Regions from separate parts of the Paenibacillus sp. T2-29 genome, predicted to be linked through region 3. Evidence: predicted binding sites of a transcription regulator. Region 3 holds the regulator's gene; each other region holds the start of a gene.

Region 1 (4,587 bases), on a different contig from region 3:
GACTTCACCAATCGTCCGCAGAGAAATGAACGTCAGCCCGTGCATGAGGCACATTCCGACCACTGTCAGTCCAATCCATACGGTGTATCCATTGAACACATCCAAAAATCCGGCTTTCAAATCCATGTTTTGCTGAATAGGTACACCTTTCACCAAAGCCGCAAAGGCCATACCAAACAGCATCGGCGGCAGGAAGCTGCCAATCAGAATGCAAGTATCCCACGTTCCTGTCCACCCTTTTCCTTCGGCCTTGCCACGGAACTCAAAGGAGACTCCTCGCAAGATCAAACCTAGCAAAATAAACACAAATACCAGATAATATCCGCTGAACATCGTTGCATAAAAATGCGGAAAGGCGGCAAACATCGCACCTGCTGCTGTAATCAGCCACACTTCGTTGGCATCCCAGAATGGACCAATCGTATTGATCATCAAACGTTTTTGTTGGTCATTACGCGGCACTAATCCTGTTGCCATCCCCACGCCAAAATCAAAGCCCTCTAAAAAAAAGAAGCCTGTAAACAACACTGCGATCAATAAGAACCATAAATCATTTAACGACAATGCTGTCACCTCCTTGAGCAAATGGATCATGAATGACTGTATGCTGATGCGGCTCAATATCTGGGCCTTTACGAGCGGTGCGAGCAAACAGGAATGCCAGTACACCCGTTAAAATGAGATACAGCGTCGTAAATGCAATCAGGGAGAACAGCACTTCTCCTGCTACAACGGTAGGTGAAACAGAATCTTTCGTTTGAAGCAAGCCAAACACAGTCCACGGCTGACGTCCCATTTCTGTCATGATCCAGCCTGCTGTATTCCCAATGAACGGGAGCGATATCCCCCACAGCATAAGGCGGAAGAACCAACGATGTGAGCCCTCCAATTTTTGTCGAAAACTCAGGTAAGCTCCGTACAGAGCAAGTGCAATCATGGCACATCCTGCCGCAATCATAATGCGGAAGCTCCAGAAGGTCGTACGGACAGGCGGAATATAATCACCTGGACCGTAGGTCTTTTCATACTGTGCTTGAAGTTCCTTCATACCAGGCACAGAGCCGGAAAACTTGCTATACGACAGAAAGCTCAGTGCAAACGGAACCTTAATCTCAAAGGTATTTTCCTGCTTATCAGGATCAATATTTGCAATAACCGTCCAAGGCGCCGGATCGCCGCTGTCTCCCCACAGAGCTTCACTGGCTGCCATCTTCATGGGCTGTGTTTTGATCAAATATTGAGCCTGTCCATGACCAAACAAAGGAATAGCAATGGCACAGATTAATGCAACAATAATGCTCAATTTAAAAGAAGGTTTAAAAAAGTCCATATTCTTTTTATGCATTAGCTTCCAAGCACTAATACCTGCTACGAGAAAAGCGCCGGTTGCAATGGCAGCAAAAATGGTGTGAGGATACTCCCACAAAAGCTGCTCGTTCGTTAACAAGGCAGCAAAATCCTGCATTTCTGCCCGGCCATTTACAACCCCATATCCTACGGGACGTTGCATGAATGAATTGGCAGCCAAAATCCACAAAGCCGAGAGCATCGTACCGATCGCTACTAGCCACATGCAAATTAAATGGACAGTTTTGGATAATCTTTCCCAGCCGAACACCCATAGACCGATAAAGGTCGATTCCAGGAAAAATGCGAGCAATGCTTCAATGGCTAGCGGCGTACCAAATACATCACCGACAAAACGGGAAAAGTCCGACCAATTCATTCCGAACTGGAACTCCTGCAAAATCCCGGTGACTACCCCTAGCGCAAAGTTAATCAGCAGAAATGTCCCCCAGAATTGAGCCATTTTTTTGTACAAATCCTTTTTCTTGATAACATACATAGTCTCCATAATTGCCACCAACAATGACAATCCAATGGAGATCGGCACATAAACAAAATGAAGAATCGTAGTGGTTGCAAACTGCAACCGTGCCAAATCCAATACGTCCATGATGCTGCTCCTCCCCTGTACTTCCCTTAACAATGATTTAATGTTTGTGATCTGAAGTCTTTTGTGTTTGTGATTATATTCACACTATTACATATGAAACCGTCACTTTTTTAGGAAATGACCCACTCAGCTAACTTGCCATGGTTGCCATAACCGGGCTTCAGATTATCCCCATTATATAGAATAAATTTAAATGAAATAGAATCAAAAATGTGAACATCGTGTCAAAGTTGTGTCATAACGATGGCGTTTTTATGAAAATGCCTTAAAATCCATAATGAATGTGACATTTTCTATTGATCCGTCCTTTTTCAACATATAAAAAAAGCCTCTCTTCATTCGAAGGACATACCTCCGACATCTGCAAGAGAGACTTCATAACGTTAAACCTAGGAAATCGATCAACAGCCATCTGTTCCTCCGTTTTTTTGGGTCTGATTACGGTAGGAGGAAGGTGACATACCAACATATTTTTTAAATTTACTATGAAAATAATCTGCATTCGCATATCCCACGCGGCCCGCCACTCGGTGCACCTTAATCCCCTGTGCAAGCAATTCCCTTGCTCGCTCAATCCTTACCTTATCCAGGTAGGCATTAAAGGCCTCGCCTGTATGACTTTTGAACAGTTTGCCCAAATACCCACTATTGTAATTGAACATATCCGCCAGTAACTCCAGTCGCAAATTTTCATCATAATGACCATGTATAAAGTCAATCATTTGCTTCATGATGATCTCCTTGCCACCCGTATCAGTCTGGCCAATCCACTGCAACACATGCTCGAGCGAGTGATCCACCAGCTCGCCCAATGTTGAATAAGCATATACATTGGTAATCAGGTTAGAGTGCTCCTCCAGCACGGTCCGGCTGTGTTCTTGTCCAGCTGCATACTTGTTCAGTGCCAGTGTGAATGTCTGAGCGAATGCCGCCTTGATTGCAGATTCTGTACGATAAATCTGTGGAAATTGGACTTCCATGTCCTTAATGACACGGGTCGCCACTTTACCATTAGCCATATCCAGCGCATAGTACAGCTTTTCTGCATAACGCATGGGGTCATCCGAGGCTCTATCAGACGCTTCATCCATTTCAGCATGGACTGTCTCCCATTCACGTAGGTCTCCAGGAAGCATGACTCTTTCTGCCCGGAACAAAAACGTACGCTCCAATAATCGTAACGCTTGTTCAAAAGATCTGGGGATATCGCTAAGAATGCCTACCGGAGCGCCAGCAGCCCCATAGATTTCATTTACCCAAGGCTTTAGTTCCTGTCGCCATGCAGCCAGCAACTGAACAGCATCTTGCTCCGTTTTTAACATGGCGGGAAGCAATAGGCCCGTATATATTCCAGCCTCAAACACAATGCCTCTATCCTGATCACGACACAATTCCGCTAGCCGCTGCTTTGCTGCCAACTGCCGGGCTTGCCGATCCCAGTCAGGTATACGCAAATCCAGCAGAATCACCTGATAGCTACTCCAGTCCAATGCTGGTAACGCTGGCTGTTGTCCATGCTTTCCAGCGTCGCTTTGGTGATCAGCTTGCTTGGATGCACGATGGCTGGGTTCTACAGCATCCCGAGGGTGCTCTGAATGAACCGGAAACAACAGTGCTTCAATCCAATCGCGCTCATGCGAAGATGGACTCCCCCACTTTCCATCTCCCTTTTCATTCTCAATGCTTTGTCGTACTCGTTTCAGCTCTAACGTCATTTCTTCCTCATCAACCGGCTTCAACAGATAACCATCCACCCCGAATCCCATGGCTTGCCTAGCATAATTAAAGTCTGCATATCCGCTTAAAATGAGAAAGTGAAACGGCTCCCCATTCATTTGGCGTATGCTTTGTATAACCTCCAATCCACTCATCCCAGGCATACGAATATCTACAATGACCAGTTCCGGTCGATGCTCTCCGAACTTTTCCAGAGCCTCGCGTCCGTTCTCTGCCGTATCGACGATGCGAAAGCCACAATCCCCCCAGTCAATAATGGAAGACAGTCCTTCACGAATCGCAGGCTCATCATCTACAATCATCGCTTTATACATTCGACGCTTCCTCCCTTGGTATGGAAAAGTATACGGTTGTTCCTACCTGTAATGCGCTTTCAATATGCAGACCATAACGTTCACCATACATCAATGTCAGACGTTGATGAACATTACGCAGACCAATACTGCTCCCTTCCGGCTCCTCCGTACCCGTGATCCGAGCCAACAGACGGGTCAGTTGTTCTTCCTTCATGCCAATTCCATCATCAGCCACTTTAATGTGCAGTTCTCTTTGTTCTATTGTGATATCTACCTTCACGGTAACTGGCTCTTCCTTATTTTCTAGGCCATGAATAACTGCATTTTCCACTAGCGGTTGTATGATTAAGGGAGGAATCGACATGTCCTTCGCGCTTTCTTCCAAATTCACTTCATAGACCAAACGATTCCCAAACCTGAACTGCTGAATTTGCAAATAGGATCGCACCATATCCAGCTCCTGTAATACGGTTGTTTTACCACTGCCAATCTCCAGATTCCTGCGCATCAGCCTGCCAAGCAAACGGACCGTCGTTGCAATCTCTGCTTCCCCATTCAAATGTGCTTTCATTCGAATGGATTCTAACGCGTTAAACA
Region 2 (4,587 bases), on a different contig from region 3:
CGCACACTGGAATGGCTGGATGAACAGGAAAATATTCAACGGGATTGGCAGCACTGGATGATCTGATTTCAGGGTGTAACGGATTGTATTGGAAATTGCGCCTCCGCCGGAGTAAAATGAAAGAGTAACACTATACTGGCGTGTGGAGGTTGGCAGCGATGACATTACCCTCAATTTTTGTTGCGCATGGTTCACCGACACTGGCTGTAGAAAATAACGCATATACCAGCTTTCTTGCAAAGCTGGGCGCGAGCCTGCCCCGACCCAAAGGAATCATCATTTTTTCCGCGCATTGGGATAGCCCCGATCAATGTATCGGCGCGGATGATCAGCATGCAGCGTTGCACGATTTCTACGGCTTTCCCGAAGAAATGTACTCACTTGATTACCCTGCACCAGGCGATCCCAAGCTGTATGAGGAGATAGGGCATCTGTTCAGTCAGCATAACCTGTTCCACCAGCCGGTTCGGAACCGGGGACTGGATCATGGAGCATGGGTGGTTTTGCGGCATATATATCCTGATGCGGACATACCGGTTGTACCCTTATCCATTGATTCACGGCGCGATCCTCAGGAGCAATATGAGATTGGACGGATGCTGGCGCCACTGCGTGAACAAGGGATTTTGATCCTTGGTAGTGGAGGCTTGGTCCACAACTTGCGTACACTCAAGCAGACGAGTGAGCCAGCCGATTGGGCCGTTCAATATGATGACTGGATCGCACAGCAGCTTCAAGACTGGAATTTGCGTCATCTATTCCAATATGACAAGAAGGCTCCATATGCCAAGCAGGCGGTCCCTTCGTATGGAATAGAGCACTTTTCGCCTTTGTTTTACGTGATGGGGGCTGCCGATCATGATCGCTCCGCGCGTAAGCTTTTTCAGTCGTATGTCCTTGGCTCATTGAGCCTCAATTGTTGGGCTTTTGGTCAAGAAAATGATCTGTAAATGTAAGAAAAAGAACTTCCGAAACCACATGGTGTGTGGGGTTGGAAGTTCTTTTGGTGTGTTCTTCTGTGATTAATTAGCAGGCACGTTCTTTTTTAGCCAGGCGGATACTTGCGGAGTTCGCTTATCTTCATTTTGATCCAATAGTGTCATAAATGCCTTCAGCTTTTGAATGTAGGTACTCTTCGAATCCCTGTTGCGTTGAACGACGAGCTGATACCCTTTTTTGGCATTGGGGCGAATCTTCCCGGTGTCATCATCGAATAGTGGTGTATTGTTCGTACCATAAAAAGTATAGAAGAAATAGAGATCATGTAATGATTTCACTGCCTGTGTACGATTGGAATGTGGATATTGGGTTATAAATGACTCTTGCGCCAGCGCCCTTCCGGCTAACTGTTGATAACCGATGTGTAATGCCGCATCCTTGGTAGCCGGCTGTCCAGATTCCGTCGCCATGATGTCAATATAGCTGCGGATATCTGCGGTAATGTCATTTCCGAATACTTTATATTTTTCATAGTTGATGACTGGGTAAAACATGCCTTCTGCGGTTTCAAGTTTGTAGCCGGCATCTCCGGGTTGAGTGAGTAATTTTTTCAGTTTTGCATCGTTTGTCCGACTGATTACATTAGTGAACGAATCACCGGGTTTATAGACTTGATTAATCTTAGTTTGAACAGAGGTCGGATATAAGGTCTGTGCATATGAATCCAATTGCTGTTTCTGTGCATTTTCCAAATGTAGCACTAGGATGGTAGCTTGAGAGGCAGGAATGGATTGGATATGTTTTTGCAAATAAGTGAATGCCTGAGGTAGCTTACCTGGTTGGCGAAGTAGCTGCTCGAAGGTTTTGGAAATATGTTGTACACCTTCTGCTTGAGATATTGTAGTAGATGTCGCTGCTTTGGCTGATGTCGTAGATCCCAATCCGATCGTCTGTACTGTGAAAGTTACTGCTGCGAGCATGAGATAGGCTTTGGTGATTTTTTCCATGGTATAACCCTCCATTAGGTTCTTTGATGTAACTGTAGTGTACAAGGTAAATGTATCGTGAACATTCCATGTTGTATCCAACTTGTAAACGTTTGGGGAGAAGATGAACCCGAAAAAGGAGTCTCCAAGTCAGGATGGACTTGAGGACTCCTTTGTTCACTTAAATAGAGGAGGGTGCAGCATAGCCACACATTAAAGAGAAGCAGCATGGCTGAACAAAAAAACAACCATTTTCCAGAGGATAACGGTTGTTTTTTGGATAGTTAAGCTATTTTTCGATTGGGGTCCGTTTGATAAGTGTCTTTATTTTTACCAAACAGTCCACGCAGGAAGGGCAGTACCCAACGGTCAAAGCCGATTCTTCCGGCATTTGCACCAGCAACGATAAGGAAGATTTCAACCAGCAGGTAGATTGCATTGGTGCTTACTGTACCCGAGAACAAGAACGAGAAGTTCATAACCATAGCCATCAAAGTAGCCAGTGTAGTCAATGTACCAAGCAGCAGGCCAACCCCGACTAAGAACTCACCCAATGGGATCAGTACGTTGAACAAACCGACATTCGGCAGGGCAAAGGCTTCAAGGAACGATCCCCACCAGCCTTGTACAGCGGGGTGATCTCCGCCTGTTTTAGCAATGGCCCCCGAAATAAATCCACCTGCATCGAATCCGCCAGTCAGCTTCTCAAGTCCGTGGGTCATCCATTCATAACCTAGATAAACCCGTACTACAGTCAGCAGCCACATTGCTACTTTGTTCTCACGTAACCAGTTGTTAAACATTCAAATCACTCCTCTTTCTTAATCTATAATGATGGGTTGTATTTCAATTTGTTTGGGATGATCATCTTTGCTACACCTTTATTGTATTAGGTTCAGTTACAGATATTTGTGATAAAAATCACAAAGTTCGAATATTTTTTAAATTTTAATGTCTTTAGATAAGTATTCTATAGAGAGGCCATGCTTCAATCAAGACAAAAACAGGAAGAAAAGCTTATAATGAGAAAAATAAACGAAGTGGAGGGATGAACTTGTCCGGGCCCATTTCTCAGCGAAATCATTGGTTGCGTGTGATGGCCTCAGCTCTGTTATGCATGACAATGATATCTTGTTCTGCTTTGTCCAATACGGGTGAATCTGAATCCGTTCCCCAACCGAACCAGCAAGAAACAGAGAAGAAGGTGCTTGAACCGCCTAAGGAGCCATCTGTTCCGGCATTTACAGCTCCGCTTACCGGGCTTCCGGTGGAGCAGCCTGTTTTGGAGCGGCCACTGGCTGTCATGATTAACAATGCCCCGGCTGCGCGTCCACAGGCAGGGCTTAGCGAGGCAGATATGGTATATGAGATTCTTGCAGAAGGCGGAATTACCCGTTTGGTAGCTTTTTTCCAAAGTCATGGTGGAGATGTGAAGATCGGTCCGGTCCGCAGTATTCGGCCATATTTGATTGAACTGGGCGAAACCTATGGTGCGTTGCCGATACATGCAGGGGGAAGTACAGATGCCTATGCGATTTTACAGCAGCAGCGGAAGGAACATCTGGATGAGATTTCAAATGGAGGGGCTTATTTTTGGCGAAGCAAAGACCGTCGTCCACCACATAATTTATACACAGATGTGAGCAGGCTACGTAAAGGAAGCGAAAGCAAAGGATATACCAAGCAGACGGAAGTTCCAGTGTATCCTTATCTCAAAACCGGCGAAACTCCAGTTATGGTGGACGAGAGTGCCGCATCTGTGCACATCCGGTTTTTGCTGAAAAGCTATCGCGTATCTTATACCTATGATCGAGCCGATCAACGATATAAACGTTTTGTGAACGAAAAGTCACATCTAGATCAAAATAATAACCAACAGCTCTCAGCGGCTAATGTTATTGTGATGAGCACGAGGCATCGAACGCTGGATGATGTAGGCAGACTAAGCGTTGAACTGGACGGTAGCGGAGAGGCCATGGTGTTTCAACAAGGACAGTTAATACGTGCTGAATGGCAGCATACATCTGGCGATGCGATTCGGTTTATGAAAAATGGGGTTGAAATCCCGTTAACACCAGGTACATCCTATATACATGTAGTACCTGCAGATACTTCACTAACGGAACATGTAACGTTTGAAGCGAATTAGAAAACGTAATACACCTATTTAGGAAAAAATTGTCGGATAATGACTCTCTATGTCGGGCATTGTATACGTATATCTAGAAATTTGCTTTTACAAACATTACAAAAACATTGATGAGTGTGATAAGATAGCAAAGGTTGTCTATTGCAGTCGAAACAGGTTGCGGATATTTTCGTAAAGGGGTAATCGTTATGAGATTGAAGAAAAAGGATATATTCTTCGAGACGTTGGAAAATATGGCAGATACGATCGTGCAAGCAGCCGATTATTTTGCCCAACATACTTCAAATTTACAAGATGTGACTTTGTTTACCAATGAGATGAAGAAGTATGAAAATAAGTGTGATGATTACACACACACGATTATTACTGAGTTGAACAAGACCTTCATTACGCCGCTGGAACGCGACGACATCATGGAACTGACAACGACCATGGATGATGTGCTGGACGGTCTTGAAGCGACAGCCTCTCGTTTTTATATGTACAACATTACAGAGCCGGACGAGTATATTG
Region 3 (4,587 bases):
GAAGAGAAAGAGCTAGACCCTATTCAGGATTTGGAGAAACATCAGTTTTTTCGTCAGCTTGCGCTTAAAGTGGAAGATTGGACCGAATTGGCTACTCCACGTAGAGAAGATGATCCGAATCCACTCTCAGGCGTTTCCTTTGAGGAGTATATGGATGATGTGCGGGACAATTTGCGTTCATCCTTGAGCCAATATGAGGAGCGCGAGGCGCAAACACAAATGATTGAGGGTGTAAATCAAGCCCTGAGTCAAGATAAGCACTTGTTGATCGAGGCGGGTACAGGAACAGGGAAGTCCCTAGGCTATTTGCTTCCGTCACTGTATCACAGTGTAAAATATGGGCAGAGGGTCACAGTAAGCACACATACCATTAATCTGCAGGAGCAATTGCGAGAGCGTGATATTCCGATGCTGACAAAAGTGATTCCGTTCCCGTTCCGGGCTGCCATTTTTAAGGGTCGGGGGCATTATTTGTGTCTGCGTAAGTTTGAACATAAAATAAACAGAAGAGACTTCGCGACACCAAAGGAAGACTTGATTACAGCGGCTCAAATGATTGTCTGGCTGACTCTGACAGAAACCGGTGATGATGAGGAACTAAACCTGAGCAACCGTGGAGGGGATTTTTGGGAAACAGTAGCTAGTGATTCCGAGTCCTGTCTTGGCCGTTCTTGCCCATGGTTCCGCAAATGCTACTATCATCGTGCACGTCATGAAGCAGGAACAGCGGATGTGGTTATAACGAATCACTCCAAGCTGTTCACCGACGTCAAAGCAAGTCACCAGCTATTGCCCAGCTATGAACATCTGGTCATTGATGAAGCACATCATCTAGAGGAAGTAGCCGGTAAGCACCTGGGCATGCATATGAAATATTTCACACTCGTGCATACGCTGACTCGATTGTTCAAGGACAGTAAGAACGGACAATTGCCTTCGTTACGTCAGCAGTTGGCAAAGTCGGGGCATGAGAAGTCGACGGAATGGGCCTCGACCATTGATCAGCTGTACCCACTCGTGTTAGAGGTTAAGGAAACTTGGGACCTGCTAAGCGATAAGCTGTTTGGTATGTTGCCAGAGCGGTCTGATGCCACACCGGGTGAAACGGGACAATTTTCTTCGCGTCTCAAACCGTCGGCCAAGCCTGCAAAGTGGGATCAAGCGGCGGCGTTGGAAAATCAGCTTTATGTAACGTTGAGTGAAATTTTGCGCAAGGGCGACAAGCTGATGCTGGATGTCAAGGAAGAACACGACGATTATGCGGCGGATAGTCTCATTACAGATATCACGGGTCTGCTTAAGGATTTGGCGGGGATTAGGGAAAATTTGCGCTTCTTTATACGACTCGATGATGAAACAACCGTATATTGGCTCGAAGCGAGTGGGCAATTCCGTAGTAAATCATTGCAATTTTATGCAGTGCCCGTCGATGTGAGCCGCCAGTTGAAAGAAATGTTTTTTGACAAAAAAAGAAGTATTATTTTGACATCTGCTACTTTATCGGTAGATAAGTCGTTTCAGTACATGACCGATCAACTCGGCTTGCAGGAGGCCGCGGATCAAGGACGATTAATGACGTCACAGCTCCCATCACCTTTTAATTACAGGGATCAGGTGTTGCTGGTCATTCCGCGAGACTTTCCGAGTGTGAAGGGCAGTGTAGGGGATGCACATTTTGTAGAGATGCTCGTTAGCTCTCTAGGAGCGACTGCCCAGGCGACGCGGGGGAGAATGCTTGTTCTGTTTACTTCCTATCGGATGCTCCGGCAAGTGTATGAGCCACTTAAAGAGGCGTTAGCATCCAGCGATATTACCGTGTTAGGACAAGGTGTAGACAGTGGGAGTCGGAGCAAGCTAACCCGTCGTTTTCAGGAAGCCAAGGCTTCTGTATTGCTGGGAACCAGCAGCTTCTGGGAAGGCGTCGATATTCCAGGGAAGGCTTTGACTTGTCTGGCCATCGTTCGCTTGCCGTTTCAACCGCCCAATCACCCGTTACTGGAGGCAAAAAGCGAGCTGCTCCAGCAGCAGAAGAAGAACCCATTTATGAAGCTGTCTGTACCACAAGCAGTTATTCGCTTCAAACAGGGATTTGGGCGATTGGTACGTACAGCGAGCGACCACGGAGTCGTTATCGTTTACGATACGCGTGTGATCGAATCCTATTATGGAAAGCACTTTTTGTACTCGTTACCGGGACCAAAAATGGAGCATATGCCATCGGAGCAAATGGTGCCCCGCATCGCCGAATGGCTCCAATCCGCCCCGGAGACAGAGGCACAACGGACGGACACCTAAAGTCCGTTACAATTAGGGGGAGCAAGTATGAAATCAGATAAAATTTCAGAGGCTGTCGTACGGAGATTACCCGTATATTTACGTTATCTGAATGCACTGCACAAACGGGAGGTGGCTACGGTTTCTTCTCAAGAGCTGGGACAGAGGTTAGATTTGAATCCGGCCCAAATTCGTAAAGATCTTGCCTATTTTGGCGATTTTGGTCGGAAGGGTATCGGTTACGATGTTTCTTATCTAATTGAGAAAATACGCCATATTCTGAAAATCGACCAGCAAATTAATGTAGTATTGGTCGGAGCGGGTAATCTGGGTCAAGCCCTATCAAACTATAACGCTTATTTAAAAGACAATATGAAGATTGTGGCGGTATTTGATGCGTTCCCGGATAAGGTTGGGGCCAGAATCAATACCTTAGTCGTTCAGCCGATGGATGAATTGGAAGCGACTGTGAAAGAAAAAAATATCCGAATCGGGATTATTACTGTACCTGATTTTGAGGCACAACACGTAGCTGATAGGCTCATTGAGAGTGGAATTGGAGCGATTTTAAACTTTGCACCTATCATTCTCAAGGCACCGGCTAACATTCGGATACATGCCACAGACTTTACAACTGACTTGCTTAGCCTCGCTTATTATCTGGAGGACGGAAAGGAAGAAGCACAATATGACAGTGAATAAATGGATGATTAAAAACGGTTCTTTTGCCGTGAATGGAACTGAAGCTGGGGTAATCCATGGTTTTATGATTGTGGAGGATAGCCGTATTACTTACATTGGCGAGACTCTGCCTGCGGGTGAGGAAGAGACAGAAGCAATCGATGGTAACGGGTTATTGTTTTTGCCTGGTCTGATTAATACTCATGGTCATGCGGCGATGTCTCTGCTGCGAGGGTATGGAGATGACTTGGCACTTCAAGTGTGGCTTCAGGAAAAAATGTGGCCTATGGAAGCCAAGTTTACATCTACGGATGTTTACTGGGGAACATCCTTGTCAGTGCTGGAAATGCTGAAAGGTGGAACCACAACTTTCCTGGATATGTACGATCATATGGATGAGGTGGCACGTGTAGCTGAAGAGTCGGGCATCCGTGCAAGTTTGATGCGTGGAGCCATTGGACTCTGTTCAGAAGAAGAACAGCGGATCAAGCTGGCTGAGGCCGTGACTTTTGCCCGTAACTGGCATGGAAAAGCAGACGGACGTATCACAACGATGATGTCTCCGCATGCCCCATACACATGCCCGCCAGCGTTTATTGAGAAATTTGTTCAAGCAGCACATGATCTCGATTTACCATTGCATACGCACATGTCCGAGACGATCGCCGAAGTTGAGCAAAACGTACGCGACTACGGTTTGCGTCCAGTTGCACACTTAGATAAGCTTGGCTTTTTCTCCCGCCCTTCACTTGTTGCCCACGGCGTACACTTGAACGACGAAGAGATAGCTTTATTAGCGGAACGAGGTGTGGCGGTTTCACATAATCCAGGCAGCAACTTGAAGCTGGCAAGTGGTGTAGCTAGAGTGCCTGAATTGCTGCGTGCAGGAGTTACTGTTTCTCTTGGAACAGACGGTCCTGCCAGCAATAATAACCTGGATATGTTCGAGGAAATGCGTCTGGCGGCACTCATTCACAAGGGAGTATCTGGCGACCCAACAGCAGTTCCTGCAAATGAAGCACTGCGTCTGGCAACAGAGTATGGTGCAAAGTCGATTGGTTTAAAAGAAGTAGGAGCGCTGGCAGCAGGCAACAAGGCTGACTTTATCGCGCTAGATCTGAATCAGGCCCATTTCTTGCCGCGTACAGATCTTATTTCCCATGCCGTATACTCTGCAAGTGCCAAAGACGTGGCTCATGTGTGGGTAGACGGTCGTCAGGTTGTGAAAAACGGCGAATGCCTGACGATGGACGAGGAACGTATCAAACATGAGGCACAAGCCGCCTTTGAAGGGCTGCTGTCGCGCTAATTCAGGTGTCACATCCCCTTAGAGAGGAAGCACAGGTTTGAAAAATAAGAAGAAATGGATAGCGGTCGCCATTTTGGCCGTAATACTGATCCTGGTCAGCATTTTCTGGTATTATTCCTACGTTACTCAAGACCAGGTGGCTGAGAAAAATGCCGCTATCATTAAGGCCAAGCAATCAGGTGGTCTGGTTAGCACGACTCAGACTTGGAAGTCTGTGTGGGATCAGATTTATTGGGTGGTTCAAGGAAAAAACGCACAGAATGAAAATATAATGGTGTGGGTTCCTTTTCAAAAAATGGAAGGACAACCTAACGTACCTGTCG
Region 4 (4,587 bases), on a different contig from region 3:
GTACCTTTTTGTATGTTCGCTTCCACTCATCCTTCGCTACAATCGCCGTATGTTCAGGTTGGGTTATGAATTCGCCAGCTGAGAAAACATCTACCCCTGAAATTTTAAGCTTGGTGGAAACTACCGATCCTGCATAGCCTTCAGTATCCACGCCTGCCAAATGCTTGGCAATCACACTTCCCTGTTCAAACAGCGGAGCTACCAGACCGTAGCAGATTCCACGGTGCTCAACACATTCCCCTACAGCGTATACATCCGGCATGGAGGTTCTCATGAAATCATCGACCACAATCCCGCGGTTCGTTTCCATACCACTTTCTTTAGCTACCTGGATATTAGGTTTAATCCCGACGGCCATTACAACCAAATCTGCTTCCAGCTCGCTTCCATCCGAGAAGCGCAGTCCTTGTACCCGATCTTGACCGTACACTTCCGCAGTTTGCATTTGCATAGCAAACTTGATTCCCTGACGTTCCAGTTCTGCTTTCAACATCGCAGAGGCTTCCCGGTCTAACTGACGTTCCATCAAATCTTCCATTAGATGAACGACCGTAACATCCATCCCGAGGTTGACCAGGCCTTTAGCTGCCTCCAGCCCCAATAGACCTCCGCCAATGACAGCGGCCTTTTTATAGGTCTTCGCTGCTTCCAGCATGGCCGAGCAATCGGCGATATCTCGGAAACCAATAACTCCCGGTAATTCTTTACCCGGAATAGGCAGAATAAACGATTGTGAACCAGTAGCCACCAAAGCCACATCGTAATCAATTTCCAGTCCGTCTTCGGTGAGAATCTTCTTGTGCTCACCGTCGATACTTTTAACCATTTTTCCTGTATATAAAGTAATCCCTTGATCCACATACCATTGCAAATCGTTCAGTATGATATCATCTATTGTTTTACTACCTTCCAACACATAAGAGAGCATGATCCTGTTATAGTTCGGATGCGGCTCACTTCCCAGGACTGTAATTTCATATTTATCTGTTAATTTTAAAATTTGTTCGACCGTATTGATACCAGCCATCCCGTTCCCTATAACCACAAGCTTCTTTTTACTGTTTATCATATACCGGTTCCTCCATTCATTCGACGCTACTTCCTATCCGACGACATCTCTACGTTTCTAATGAATATTGTTTATGCTTCTATTCTAATACAGCAGATAGGTCTATATGTGATTTCGATCACAATGTAGTTAAAATTATGAATATTTAGGGATTTCCCTATTCTATTTCAAGGGATTAAGGTAAGGACCGGAAATCATAGCAGTGTCATCGAAAGAATCTTTCCAATTCATGCGTAAATACAACCGTTATAAGGAATACTTTATGAACAACTTGTATCTTATGGGAAAACGAATTGAATTGTTTGGAGGTAATCAGCATGTGGTCTAAAATCATTTCTTATCTTCCTAGCTGGAGTACACTCTTTCAAGCTGGCCTAGCGTTGATTATTCCTTTAGGAATTTATTATATAAACACCTCGATTTATTCATTTGTCGGCAGTAAGGGAGCCAAATCCAAACACTCTGGCAGTCATCCGCTCTCTAATAAACATAACGAAGGTCACATGGATCAGCAGCATGAACCGAGCTCTAAAATTACAGGAAATTATGATTCCGACTTACAGGCAATTCGTGAAGCTATTGGCGAAAATAGTGATGTGCATTTTCGTGAGTTTGTGGTGAAGAAATTTCATGCTCGGTCCGTGTTAGTCTTCATAGAAGGTATGCAGGATGAAAAACTTATGAGCAAGCAGGTATTGGAGGTCTTGATGTTTGAAGGCCAGCAGCAGGGTCAGGATCAGCAGGAACAACCGGAAGGTATAAGTAACTCTTTTATAAAAGAAAGCCTGATGCCACTTACGCAAATTAGTGAAGTTACCCGTATGGAGGAATTGTACGAGTTCATCCTTTTAGGTCATACCGCCCTATTAATTGAAGGAATGAAGGAAGCGCTACTGGTGGGTCCGCCTAATGGCGCTATTCGCTCCGTCAATGAGCCAACCTCTGAAGCATTGCTTCGGGGTCCCAGAATCGGTTTTACGGAAGTATTGAGTGAAAACACTTCGATGCTTCGGCGCCAGGGTTTAAATAAAAGTTTGGAATTGAAGAAATTCCAAGTGGGCAGCAGAATCAAAAAGGATCTGGTTATCGCGTATATAAAGGATATTGTGAATCCAGACCTTCTTGAAGAAGTAAGCCGCAGAATATCAAAAATAGACATGGATTTTTTACCTGAATCCGGGTATGTGGAACAACTCATCGAAGACAATTATTTAAGTCCATTCCAACAGGCTCATAATACAGAGCGTCCTGACCGTGTTATTAATGCTTTGTTGGAGGGAAGAATAGCGATCTTACTGGATGGTACTCCCTTTGCACTTATTGTCCCGGTGACCTTCAGTATGCTGCTTCAATCTCCCGAGGACTATTATGAGCGATGGATTCCGGGGACACTATTACGTCTGCTACGGTTTAGCGGGGCTTTTATAGCGCTTATGGGGCCTGCTCTGTACATTTCTTTTATATCGTTTCATCCCGGTTTAATTCCAACCAAGCTGGTCATTAGCATTATCGGAACCCGTCAAGGCGTCCCTTTCCCATCCGTTATAGAGGTCATGATTTTGGAAATCTCTATCGAAATTCTACGAGAGGCCGGCATTCGCCTGCCCAAACCCATTGGCCCTGCGATGGGCATTGTGGGAGGCTTGGTCATCGGTGATGCTGCTGTCAATGCGGGCATCGTTAGTCCCTTCCTTGTGATTGTAGTTGCAGTTACTGCCATTTCATCGTTTTCGATACCAACATATAGTGCGGGCATTACCCTGCGCCTTTTGCGTTTTGTCGGAATGTTCTTTGCAGCAATGCTGGGCATGTTTGGAACCATATTGTTCTTTCTGTTAATTTGTATCCATCTAACGAAGTTGAAAAGCTTTGGTGTACCATATGTAACTCCCTTTTCCCCTATGCGCCTAAGCGATTGGAAGGATCTGTACATCCGGGCTCCTATGTCTCTGATGAAACGAAGACCTGTCATGATGAAAACACAACAACGCAAGCGTAGATCATGATGCCCAATACGAAGGAGGAGCCACTGTGTTTAGACGCTCTGATGATAAAATCACAACTAAGCAAGGGGCTGTATTCCTGACCAATACCGTATTGGGCGCGGGGATATTGACACTGCCGAGAGGTGTAACTGAACAAGTACAAACTCCTGATGCATGGCTTTCTGTCCTCATCGGTGGAGCTATTGTCATCTTCGTCGTCTGGATCATGGTGAAATTAAGTCAACAGTTTCCTAGAAACACCATGTATCAATACTCCAAAAGAATTGTAGGCACTGTTCCGGGAGGATTCTTAAGCGTGCTATTAATTATATACTTTATAATTATAGCCGGCTTTGAGATCCGTGTGTTAGCCGAAGTAACCATGTTTTTTCTACTTGAAGGTACACCTATCTGGGCGATTGTGATTCCATTCATTTGGGTAGGTAGTTATTTGGTGTTTGGAGGCATTAATTCCATCGCGCGGCTGTACCAAATTGTACTTCCAATCAGTCTCTTCTTTCTGCTTTTCTGTTTTCTCTTTAGCTTAAGAATATTTCAAATTGATCATCTTCGTCCTGTATTGAGTGACGGGATATTACCCGTCATCAAAGGGCTAAAATCGACTATTCTTGTCTTCTCTGGATGTGAAGTCGTCATGACACTGGTCGCTTTTATGCAGCATCCCGAAAAAGCATTTAAGGCCATGGCAGTGGGCATCAGTATCCCATTAGTTTTGTATTTTTTGACCGTAGTTATGGTGATCGGCGGGCTATCGGTAGATTCTACTGTGACAAGTACTTGGCCTACCATTAATTTGATGCGCAGTTTTGAGATCCCCGGATTTCTTTTTGAACGTCTGGAGTTTCCACTGCTGGTGATCTGGGTGATGCAAATGTTTTGTAATTTCTGTAGTTTTTTCTTCAATGCTTCCTTAGGTGTCTCACAGGTATTTGGTCTTAAATATCGTTATGCGATTTTCGGCTTAATCCCGTTTATCTTTATTTCCACGATGACTCCTGTTCGTATGACTGAAGTGTTTCGCCTTGGCGATGAGATCGGATACATGGGAATCGTATTATTTTTTCTGATCCCGGTACTTCTCTCCATCGTTTTTATGATCAGGAAGAAGGGAATGAAGCAAAATGTGTAGACGATCTTTCCTATCCTTGCTGCTTGCTTTCATTCTGCTGGTGACTCAAGTCGGCTGCTGGAGCAGCAAGGAAGTAGAGGAGCTTAGCATATATACAGGATTGGCTCTCGATAAGGGAGAGCTCAGTCCATTGGAACAGGATCTGGAGAAGAAAGGCAGCCGTTACTTCAAGAAAAATACAATTACGACCAGCGTACAAATCGTCCCCAAAAAATCATCCGGAAGCACAAATCAACAAGGCGGCGACGGTGGACAAGTGCTAAACTATGTAAATATAGCTGGCACCGGTGATTCTATACTTGAAATCTTCCGACAGCTCTCTCTCCGTTTGGATCGCCCCGTTATTGGTCACCACCTAAAAGTCATCGTGGTTTCCACCGAAC

What was found. The regulator Rex, encoded in region 3, represses fermentation and respiration genes when NADH is low (regulators of the CRP and FNR family bind a similar motif). The targets are predictions, from matches to a motif close to TTGTGAAATATTTCACAA.
Region 1: ACU1JV_RS19320 (cytochrome ubiquinol oxidase subunit I) is a predicted target of Rex. The motif match lies at 2,025-2,042, and genes of this name have one in related genera.
Region 2: ACU1JV_RS09215 (DoxX family membrane protein) is a predicted target of Rex. The motif match lies at 2,835-2,852, and genes of this name have one in related genera.
Region 4: nirB (nitrite reductase large subunit NirB) is a predicted target of Rex. The motif match lies at 1,176-1,193, and genes of this name have one in related genera.

Annotation. Positions count from the first base shown of each region.
Region 1 is NZ_JBREVE010000007.1:110,961-115,547, forward strand. Features, by position in the region: gene cydB (cytochrome d ubiquinol oxidase subunit II) at 1-564, opposite strand, end outside; gene ACU1JV_RS19320 (cytochrome ubiquinol oxidase subunit I) at 551-1,957, opposite strand; gene ACU1JV_RS19325 (response regulator) at 2,359-4,008, opposite strand; gene ACU1JV_RS19330 (cache domain-containing sensor histidine kinase) at 4,001-4,587, opposite strand, start outside.
Region 2 is NZ_JBREVE010000002.1:803,040-807,626, reverse strand. Features, by position in the region: gene ACU1JV_RS09230 (alpha/beta hydrolase) at 1-66, shown strand, start outside; gene ACU1JV_RS09225 (dioxygenase family protein) at 159-950, shown strand; gene ACU1JV_RS09220 (hypothetical protein) at 1,023-1,946, opposite strand; gene ACU1JV_RS09215 (DoxX family membrane protein) at 2,210-2,728, opposite strand; gene ACU1JV_RS09210 (DUF3048 domain-containing protein) at 2,980-4,074, shown strand; gene ACU1JV_RS09205 (DUF47 domain-containing protein) at 4,263-4,587, shown strand, end outside.
Region 3 is NZ_JBREVE010000001.1:297,458-302,044, reverse strand. Features, by position in the region: gene dinG (ATP-dependent DNA helicase DinG) at 1-2,295, shown strand, start outside; gene ACU1JV_RS01800 (redox-sensing transcriptional repressor Rex) at 2,323-2,976, shown strand; gene ACU1JV_RS01795 (amidohydrolase) at 2,963-4,264, shown strand; gene ACU1JV_RS01790 (cell wall elongation regulator TseB-like domain-containing protein) at 4,302-4,587, shown strand, end outside.
Region 4 is NZ_JBREVE010000012.1:12,182-16,768, reverse strand. Features, by position in the region: gene nirB (nitrite reductase large subunit NirB) at 1-1,069, opposite strand, end outside; gene ACU1JV_RS24110 (spore germination protein) at 1,387-3,075, shown strand; gene ACU1JV_RS24105 (GerAB/ArcD/ProY family transporter) at 3,101-4,204, shown strand; gene ACU1JV_RS24100 (Ger(x)C family spore germination protein) at 4,197-4,587, shown strand, end outside.